3 regions of the Paenibacillus sp. FSL L8-0663 genome follow, and region 3 is predicted to be linked to each of the others. Evidence: riboswitches for the same ligand, from Rfam matches in the RefSeq annotation. Region 3 holds a riboswitch; each other region holds the start of a gene.
The links. A riboswitch is a leader RNA that binds a small molecule or an ion and turns the genes downstream of it on or off. The one in region 3 is predicted to bind thiamine pyrophosphate.
Positions count from the first base shown of each region.

Region 1: another riboswitch for thiamine pyrophosphate. It lies ahead of MKY75_RS13295 (thiamine phosphate synthase); the one in region 3 lies ahead of MKY75_RS02095 (ABC transporter substrate-binding protein).
Region 2: another riboswitch for thiamine pyrophosphate. It lies ahead of thiC (phosphomethylpyrimidine synthase ThiC); the one in region 3 lies ahead of MKY75_RS02095 (ABC transporter substrate-binding protein).

Region 1 covers NZ_JBBOYM010000001.1:3,109,553-3,112,833, reverse strand. Annotated here, with positions in the region: gene MKY75_RS13300 (ABC-F family ATP-binding cassette domain-containing protein) at 1-783, shown strand, start outside; TPP riboswitch at 878-986, shown strand; gene MKY75_RS13295 (thiamine phosphate synthase) at 1,251-1,844, shown strand; gene thiO (glycine oxidase ThiO) at 1,909-3,057, shown strand; gene thiS (sulfur carrier protein ThiS) at 3,054-3,257, shown strand; gene MKY75_RS13280 (thiazole synthase) at 3,260-3,281, shown strand, end outside.
Region 2 covers NZ_JBBOYM010000001.1:822,904-826,184, forward strand. Annotated here, with positions in the region: gene MKY75_RS03630 (alpha/beta hydrolase) at 1-151, opposite strand, end outside; gene MKY75_RS03635 (IclR family transcriptional regulator) at 452-1,195, shown strand; TPP riboswitch at 1,351-1,463, shown strand; gene thiC (phosphomethylpyrimidine synthase ThiC) at 1,651-3,281, shown strand, end outside.
Region 3 covers NZ_JBBOYM010000001.1:469,580-472,860, forward strand. Annotated here, with positions in the region: gene MKY75_RS02095 (ABC transporter substrate-binding protein) at 429-1,472, opposite strand; TPP riboswitch at 1,666-1,776, opposite strand; gene MKY75_RS02100 (pyridoxamine 5'-phosphate oxidase family protein) at 2,045-2,479, shown strand; gene MKY75_RS02105 (bifunctional 2',3'-cyclic-nucleotide 2'-phosphodiesterase/3'-nucleotidase) at 2,704-3,281, shown strand, end outside.

The sequences.
Region 1 (3,281 bases), 2.6 Mb from region 3:
CATATTGATGCTTATGAGAAGCAACAGGATTTTATTAAGAAACAGGAAGATTTTATTCAGCGTAATAAAGCGCGTGCCTCTACATCAGGCCGAGCAAAGAGCCGTGAAAAGCAGCTTGATCGGATCGAACGTATTGATAAGCCTGAAGAAGCCGCAAAACCAACCTTTCAATTCAAAGAGGCACGTGCAAGCGGAAAGACGGTATTTGAGGGTATTGATTTTGAGATTGGTTATACACATGCCCTTTTGCCTAAAATGTCCATGACGATTGAACGTGGCGAAAAGATTGCAATTGTCGGCTACAATGGTGTCGGTAAATCGACATTGCTCAAAACCATATTGGGAAAAATTCCGCCAATCAGTGGAAAAACCTATCAAGGTGATTTTTTGCAACCCGCTTATTTTGAGCAGGAAGTAAAGGCCGAGAAAATTACACCGATTGACGATGTGTGGAATGAATTTCCGCATTTGAACCAGCATGAAGTACGAGCACATTTGGCGCGTTGCGGTTTGAAAAATGAGCATATCACGCGTCCGCTATCTGCGCTCAGTGGTGGAGAACAGGCTAAAGTCCGTCTTTGCAAACTGTTAATGCGTGAAAGCAACTGGGTACTGTTCGATGAGCCTACCAACCACTTGGATGTTAAAGCAAAGGATGAGCTGAAACGTGCTTTGAAGGAATACAAAGGGACCGTATTGCTTGTATCTCACGAACCGGACTTTTACGAGGATTGGGTAACCAAAACGTGGAATGTGGAAGAGTGGTCAAGTAAAGTTAACTAAAATCAGCTAAATCCAGTTCCAGCAAATTTCACACGAAGTGGGGTTTGCAGAATTAGAAAAATATGCTAAGCTATCTTTAGCTTATACAATAAAATAGTCACACTAGGGGAGCCGCCCATGCGGCTGAGACGGAATAAATGGATTTCGGACCCTTTGCACCTGATCTGGGTTATGCCAGCGTAGGGAAGTGAGCGCCGTACAAACAAGGCAACACCATCTTTATTTTTGTTTGTGCGTGGGACGATACACGTATACGGATTCATGGTCCGTTCGATTATTGGGCGTTCGTTAAACCACTTCCTTGGGGAAGTGGTTTTTTTGCGTTTCGTTCATTTTAAGTAGTTCGAGCTTCCGTAGACGATTCACATATAATCCCCTTTCATTCCTGCTGGTAGACGTGGCTGGCTAAGCTTAGATCCTTTAGTCCAATGTGAGGTGAAGACAAAATCGAATTACACGCAATTTCGATGGAAAAGGGCACTTTTGCACAAGCCGCCCAAGTGGCTGCTGTGATTTGTCCGTATGTTCATTATGTACACGCACGTTTAAAACAGAATGGTGCCTCTGCATTGCTTTCTTTGACTCGCAGCCTGGTGGAGCAGGAAGTTCCTTTGCAACAAATTGTAGTAAATGATCGTGTGGATGTAGCTTTACTTACTTTGGTCGGAGCCGTTCAATTACCAGCTAATGGATTACCTGTTGTGGATGTGAAAAGCCTACTTCCAAAGGGTACACGCTGTGGAGTGTCTGTACATTCCTTGGAGGAGATGCAAATTGCTGAGCGGGCAGGAGCGGACTATGTACTTTATGGTCACGTATATGAGACCCATTGTAAGCCCGGTATTGTACCGCGGGGTTTAGCTCAGCTTGAACATATTTGCAGACTGTCAAACATTCCGGTGATTGCGCTAGGCGGCATACAACCGCATCATATCCCGGAGCTTTATAGGGCCGGAGCAAGCGGAATTGCAGTGATGTCTGGTATATGGGAGGCTGAGTCGCCCGTTGCAGCTGCAATGGAGTATAGGCGAATGGCAGACCTTGTAGTTCACAGCCTGTAGCGAGAAAACGAGAGTAGAGGCAAGCTGAAAGCAGAAGGGTTTATGGAGAGGAGATACGGAACAAATGCTAAAGATACACACAGAGGAAAGAGTGATAGGACACGCTGAATGCTTGGTCATAGGTGGAGGTGTCATCGGCAGTTCCATTGCTTATCATGTGGCCAAGGAGGGAAGAAGTACGATTATGCTGGAACGATTGATCCCGGGTGAGGGAGCCTCAGGAGCAGCGGTTGGAATGCTGGCAGCGGAAAGTGAAGAGTTCACCGACTCTGAGCTATCACGATTTGCTCGCATAAGTCGAGATGCATTCCCTGAGCTTGTCTGTGATCTAGAGCGTTTGTCAGGTATTTCGGTGGAATTCCGTACTGAAGGGTTTGTGACCCCTTTCCGTACGGAGACTGAAGGCCAAAAACGCTGGAAAGCTGCTAAAACGCGAGAGGGTGATTGTCCTATCTGGTGGGATGCGAAAGAATTGGCCCGACGAATTCCAGGTTTGGATGAACAAGCGATCGGGGCAATATATCGTTCAAAGGAGACACAAGTGGCTCCTGTCCAGCTTTGCCGTGCTTATGCAGGTGCTGCTGCGGTGCTGGGAGCAACGGTATGGTCTGGTACACAGGCAGAGCAACTGGTCATACAGGATGGTCGAATTTGCGGTGTCCGCACAGATAGTGGTTTTTTTTCCTGCGATCAGGTCATTATTGCCGGAGGCTTGGATAGCATGAAATTGCTAGCGCAGGTTGGGTTTGAATATCCACTTTATCCGGTCAAGGGCGAAGCGGTAGCGGTCTCCTTGAAGGATCACCCGTTAGAATATACCATTTATGCTGATGATATTTACCTCGTGCCTAAACAGAATAACGAGCTTTGGATTGGGGCAACGAGCCTTCCACATCAATATGACGAAGAGGTGACCGTAGGAGGCTTGGAGGGGTTGCTGGCACGTGCCTCTGCCTGGCTGCCGCGCGTCCGTGAAGCTTCTTTTATACGCGCTTGGGCGGGCTTACGTCCGCAGGCTGTATCAGGTCATCCTTTTATAGGAATTGTTCCTGGGGTCGAGGGCGTATATGCTGCAGTCGGGCATTATCGTAACGGTGTCCTGCTGAGTGATGCTACCGGGCGTGCGATGGCAGCTATGCTTAATGGGGCTTGTGCAGCAGAACTTGGGATAAGTAGTTTTTCTTCTGAGCTCCTCAAGGAGAAAAGCTTATGAAGCTGACGATTAACGGCCAGAGCCTGACCTTTTCTAATCGAATCACTCATGTGAATCAATTGCTACATGAGCTTGATGTAAAGGTGAAAACCGTAGTGGTGGAGCTGAATCGGCATATATTGACCCGTGAAGATCATGATGAAGCGGTACTGAAAGATGGAGATTGCCTAGAGATTGTACATTTTGTGGGAGGCGGTTGATTATGTTAACCATTGGAAAAGCAT
Region 2 (3,281 bases), 350 kb from region 3:
CAATAAAACAAAACAACAGAAAAAAAACGACCGACAGCAGCAGAGCAATCACAACGTGCTTGAACCGCAGCAGACGGGGATTAAAGAGTGGGGTGGACGGCTCCTGAACAGCGGTCTGTAGCTGAGAGTTGCGCTGGGATGTAGAAATCATGTAAGAGCCTCCTTATATAAAATTGATCCTCGTTTCAATAGAATTTAGGTATAATTCCACTTGAAAATGATAGTGTATATCCGTATAGATACCTATTATCGTATGATGGGGGTTATCCAAAGTCAACGCCTGAACCGGAAAAGTAAAAATGATGCAAAGAATTGTCGATGTTTGTTCTCGTTCTGTAATATGGTTGTCACAAAAACATCGGTTTACAGTAGCCGCGACTATTCTATATAATTTATGTAACCATGTTTCATAGTGTGAAACGAATATGGATACAAGAGGAGCGGTTCACGAATGGAAGACCGTAAATTAACCGTTCGCGCTGTAGAGCGTGCACTTGATATATTGCTGTGTTTTACCGCAGATTCGGATCTTGGCCTAACGGAGATTGCCTCCAAAATTGGTCTACATAAAAGCACGGTTCATCGGCTGCTGACTACGTTGGAGGATCGGGGCTTTGTCGTTCGGAATGCCGAAACGGAAAAATATCGACTTGGCTTCCGCATTTGGGAGCTATCCACACATTTGTCCCAAAGTGACGAGCCGGCGGTGTTGTTACAGCCTGCAATGGAAGGACTGCGTGACCGTCTGGGCGAAACGGTCAGCTTGTACTTACGGGACGGCAGCATGCGTATTCGCATACAAGCCGTGCAGAGCAATCAGGCGATCCGCAGGGTTGCGCCTGTGGGTGCGCGTATGCCGCTGGCTGTAGGAGCCTCCAGTAAGGTGCTGGCTGCCTTTATGCCGCCGCAGGAGCTGGAAGCCCTGCTAAGCGGGAATGAATGGCCGCCCTCGGTAGACGCGGAGGTCTATAAAGCCCAGCTGCAGGACATTCGCGAGAAGGGCTATGCGACCAGCTATGAAGAACGGGAGCCAGGGGCCGCTGCTGTGGCCGCACCAATTGTGAACCGGAAGGGACAGGTCACTGCGGCTTTATCTGTATCCGGTCCGGTCAGCCGGCTTGCACCCGAGACGCTACATGACTTTGCTCCGATTTTGATCGAAGCGGCTAAGGAAATGGGGCTTATGCTTCCGTAACAAGAATGAATGCAGTTGAAGCAAGCAAAGTGATTTGGTGAGGAGCGTCTTCTTGCTAAATGGAACCTAGAAGGGTTGCCAAAGCCATAAATTTGAAGTAGTCTGATAAGGATGGCGGGATGTCTGTTATGTCCGCCTCATGTGAATAGAAGTATCGCAGTTACTGGGGGAGCCTGTAATGCCGGGCTGAGATGGAATCGTGTAAGATTCCGGACCCTTTGCACCTGATCTGGATCATACCAGCGTAGGGAAGTAATCGGCCATTGAAATGTATACGCAGCTGCTGTCTACGGTGACGCATTGGAATAGGATTATTCCACATGTGCACGGTCTGGATAGCTGCCTCGTTAGATTAGCCGGTTCCCTCGGGAACCGGCTTTTTTGCATAGATCAGCGCCACCCTGGGAATGGTTCCGGATCGGTGTGTCATTTCATCGAAACAGGAGGAATGGACAATGAAGCCGACAGAAGTAGAAGGAACAAAAGGAACAGAATTTAAATCAGCAGAAGTAAGGTTGGCAGGAACAAGGGAAGTTGGGGTAGAGAAGACAAACGGGGAGCAAGCCAGTGGGGTAACGCCCTTTCCAGGGAGCCGTAAGGTATATATTCAAGGCTCGCGGCCGGACATTGCCGTCCCAGAGCGGGAAATTGCTCTTCATCCTACACATACGCCGCAGGGCACGGAGCATCATGAGCCATTGCGTGTGTACGATACGAGCGGTCCCATGACTGACGAAGCCTATCAGGTCGATATCCGTCAGGGCCTGCCTCCATTACGGCGAGCTTGGGCACTGGAACGGGGCGATGTGGAGGCTTACGAGGGACGCGCCGTCAAACCGGAGGATAATGGACTGAAACCTGGCTCCAAACGGGAGACAGTTGAATTTCCCGGCGTGACCAACCGTCCGCTTCGTGCTTCGCAAGGTCGTACAGTGACGCAAATGCATTATGCACGGCAAGGGATCATTACGCCCGAAATGGAATTTGCGGCGATCCGCGAAGGGGTGGAGCCTGAGTTTGTACGGCAGGAATTGGCGGCTGGACGAGCCATTTTGCCTTCGAATATCAATCACCCGGAAAGTGAGCCGATGGTCATTGGGCGTCATTTTCACGTGAAGATCAATGCGAACATTGGTAATTCTGCGGTTACCTCCTCGATTGAGGAGGAAGTGGAGAAAATGACCTGGGCTGTGCGTTGGGGCTCGGATACAGTTATGGACCTATCCACAGGCCGTAATATCCATACCACACGTGAATGGATCATTCGGAATTCTCCTGTACCGATTGGAACTGTGCCGCTGTATCAGGCACTTGAAAAGGTGAACGGCGAAGCAGAAGCGCTGACGTGGGAGTTGTATCGCGATACGCTGATCGAGCAGGCGGAGCAGGGAGTGGACTATTTTACAATTCATGCGGGTGTATTGCTGCGGTATATACCGATGACGGCGAATAGAATGACGGGAATTGTGTCCCGTGGCGGGTCGATCATGGCAGCCTGGTGCCTTGCGCACCATCAGGAGAATTTTTTGTATACACATTTTGAAGAAATCTGCGAAATTATGAAAGCCTATGATGTGGCCTTTTCTCTCGGGGATGGTCTACGTCCAGGTAGTATCTATGATGCGAATGATGAAGCACAGTTTGCAGAGCTGGAAACGTTGGGCGAGCTAACGCAAATCGCATGGAAGCATGATGTTCAGGTCATGATTGAGGGGCCGGGACATGTCCCTATGCATAAAATCAAAGAGAATGTGGATTTGCAAATGGAGATTTGTAAGGAAGCTCCTTTCTATACCTTGGGACCGCTCACGACGGATATTGCCCCCGGATATGATCATATTACCTCAGCCATCGGGGCGGCGATGATCGGTTGGTTCGGGACGTCCATGCTGTGCTATGTTACGCCTAAGGAGCATTTGGGTCTTCCGAATAAGGATGATGTCCGTGAGGGTGTCATTACCTACAAAATTGCGGCACATGCTGCCGATCTGGCGAAGGGCCATCCACGGGCGCAGCAGCGGGATGATGCTTTGTCCAAGGCACGCTTTGAGTTCCGCTGGCGGGATCAGTTCAATCTGTCGCTTGA
Region 3 (3,281 bases):
TCCGCGTTTCATTTGGTCTTACGATCGCTGTTGCAGGGGGATTCTTGGATTATTTAAGTTTTCAAAGGTAAGAATTCCCCTGCAAAGGCGAACGCTCCGCTTCTCCAGATTCAAATGAACCGCTCCGCTGCTGCCCGCCTTAAAAGCACCCTATTTTTAAAGCTGGTTTGTGCGGCATTTTTAACACACAAGCGCACCTACTTAGCGCTTAGATAATATGAAACTAAAGAATAAACCAAGTTGAACGAGAACGAAGTGGGCGGAATGGTGCTGTCAAGCGTTAGCGTTCGCCTTTGTACCCAGATTTCAACCTCTGGATATTCATAAAAGAAATCTGGGTACAACAGCGATGGGAAGCACCATCCGACTGCGTAGTAGGGCTTCGTTCACTTCTCTAGTTCAGTCTTATTTAGCGTTTTAACAAATGGTCAGCGCTTGGGCAAGAAGTTGTTTGTGAAGGCCTTATCGACTTCCAAAGGCTTGCTGAGCAGCTTGCGTTCGTACATCCAGTCCGAATAGTTTTGCCATACCTCCGCTTTTTGCACACCCCATTGTGCGGCATCGTCCTGATAACGCGGGCTCAGCCATTTTTGGCTGGCAAGTACCAGTTTTTTATCCAGCTCCGGTACAGCTTTGCTTAAAATGTCTGCGGCTTCTTCCGGATGAGCGATAGTGTATTCATAGCCTTGTGCGGTAGCATCCATGAACGCTTTAACCAGCTCGGGATCATTTTTTATCGTTTGTTCGTTGCTCACAATTACAGGCGTATAGTAGTCGAGGCTTTTGGAATAATCTTTTACATACAGCATATCCAATGGCTCATCTCGAAGTTGGGCCTCGATTCCGGTCCATGCGTAGAAAATCCAGGCAAAGTCGATATCCCGCTTCACGGCTGTAAAATAGTCTGCATTGCCCATGTTGACGATCTTCACTTTGCTCACATCGCCTTTGTCTGAATCCATGATGGATTTCATGACCGCTTCTTCTACGGGAGAGCCCCAACCGCCGTATTTTTTACCTTCAAAATCTTTCGGGCTTTTAATTCCGCGATCTACCGGGGCTGCGAAGCCTGAGGTATTATGCTGAATCACCGCAGCGATGGATACAAGCGGCACACCTTGCGTGCGAGCCTGTGTGACGCCTTCTTGGTAGCTGATACCAAAAGGTGCAGCATTAGAAGCAACCATTTGATCGGCTCCGCCTGAACCAGGTTGAACAATTTGGACATTCAAACCTGCTTTTTCGTAAAATCCTTTGTCCTTGGCGACATAGAGTCCCGTATGATTCGTATTGGGTGTCCAGTCGAGCACGATTTTAACATCTTTGAGCCCCTTTGCCGGAGTAGACGTTTGAGTGTCGGTAGCGGAAGCCGCTTCTTGGGATGTAGGGGGACTTCCACCGCAAGCGGTCAGGGTCAGGGCCATGAGCCACAGACTGATCAGTCCCAGGGTTAATATTTTCATGCGCTTCATCGTTAGTGTTCTCTCCTTTTGATTACCCGTTATCCATCCAATCAGACAGCTTAAGTTTCCCATTTTCATAAAAATAACATCTGCCGGACGCGATCTTTCCAACAACTTAATCCTCAACAAAAAAAGCGCCCCGAGTTTCCGGGACGCTTGCGCTTGTATATACCAAAGTAAGGGATGGTCCTATGTAAAAAAGGCACATCTTGCTTAAGCATTCCTACGCTGGCATTACCCAGATCAGGTTGTAAGGGTCAGTGTCTTGGGACACACTCTCAGCCGGCCGATTCCAGCACCCCTGCATTGTATGGTTTAATGGGTCATTTATTCGGGTTTACTACGACGATTATATGCTTTGAATGCGGGTCTGTCCAGCATGAAGGGAGAGATGACGGTTCATTTGCCGAACGACAGGGTACACTTTTACTGTGAGCTTTGATCTGAAAATGAGTATGAATCAAACCGATTCGATCCGGTCATGTTATTTTCAGAACAGCTGCGCAGGTAGGTTCAGATGGGCTGGTGCCCAATGGTATGGCCGTAGAGAATTCTAATTCGTGAAAAGGAGTTGTTGTACTGTGGGTAAAACGGAAACATTGGATCGCAACCAACTGGAACAAGCCATTGTGAAGGCTTTGGATAACAACAAATTTTGTTCGTTAGGTACGGTAGAGGGTGGCAAACCGAAAGTACGCTATATGGCCCTTTTTAACGATGGAATGAACATTCATCTGGCGACAGATCGCAAAACGCATAAAGTGGATGAGCTAAAGGACAATCCGAATGCTTACCTGCTGCTGGGTTATGAGGTTGGCGGTACGAAGGAAGTTGTAGAAGTGGAGGCTACCGTCCAGATTACAGCTGATGAGGGGCTGCGCAAACAAGTGTGGAACGATTCCTTGAAGGAATGGTTCTCCGGACCGGACGATCCCGATTATGTCATTCTGGACGTGAATCCGACTTGCATTGAGTATGTGGGTCAGCAAACGGAGCGCCAGGTGTGGAAGAAATAGTACGAATATAAATGGATAAACCAGTGAATCTCCGAGTTTTTATTAGGAGGTTTGCTGGTTTTTTTATGTTTGAGAAAATTAATTATTTTTTCATAAATAATTTTAAGTAAATGACTACTCTTTTGTCTGGCGTTGGATTAAAATAGAAATGGTGGGTTCAAGGCTTACATATATGTGCAAAAGTATGTATATGAGGCATACACCTTAATGAGGAGGGGTATATTTTGTTATTTCGTAAAAATTGGTTTAAAGGGTTTACAGCAGCAGTTGTAGCTTGTAGCATGCTGGTGTTTTCAGCCGCTCCATCCTGGGCAGCTAGTGATTCTCGTGATAGCGCTACGGTGAATTTGCGGATCATGGAAACAACGGATATCCATGCGTCCCTGATGAACTACGATTACTATTCGGACAAAGAAACCAACGAGTATGGCTTGGTTAGTACAGCTAGCTTGATCCAGAAGGCACGTAGTGAAACAAGAAACAGTATGCTGTTCGATAATGGTGATTTGCTGCAGGGCAACCCATTAGGCGATTATATGGCCCGCAACAAAACCTTTGAGAAAGAAGGCGGTGTCCATCCGGTCTACAAGATGATGAACCTGATGGGCTATGATGCAGCTACAGTGGGCAACCATGAATTCAACTACGGTCTCGACTTTCTGGACAAATCGCTCAAGGGAGCTGATTTTCCTTATGTAAATGCGAACGTTTATGTTGATAAAGGGGGCCAAGCTACTAAGAATTATTTTACCCCTTATCAGATTCTTGATAAAACAGTAACGGACGAGAAGGGCGAAGAGCA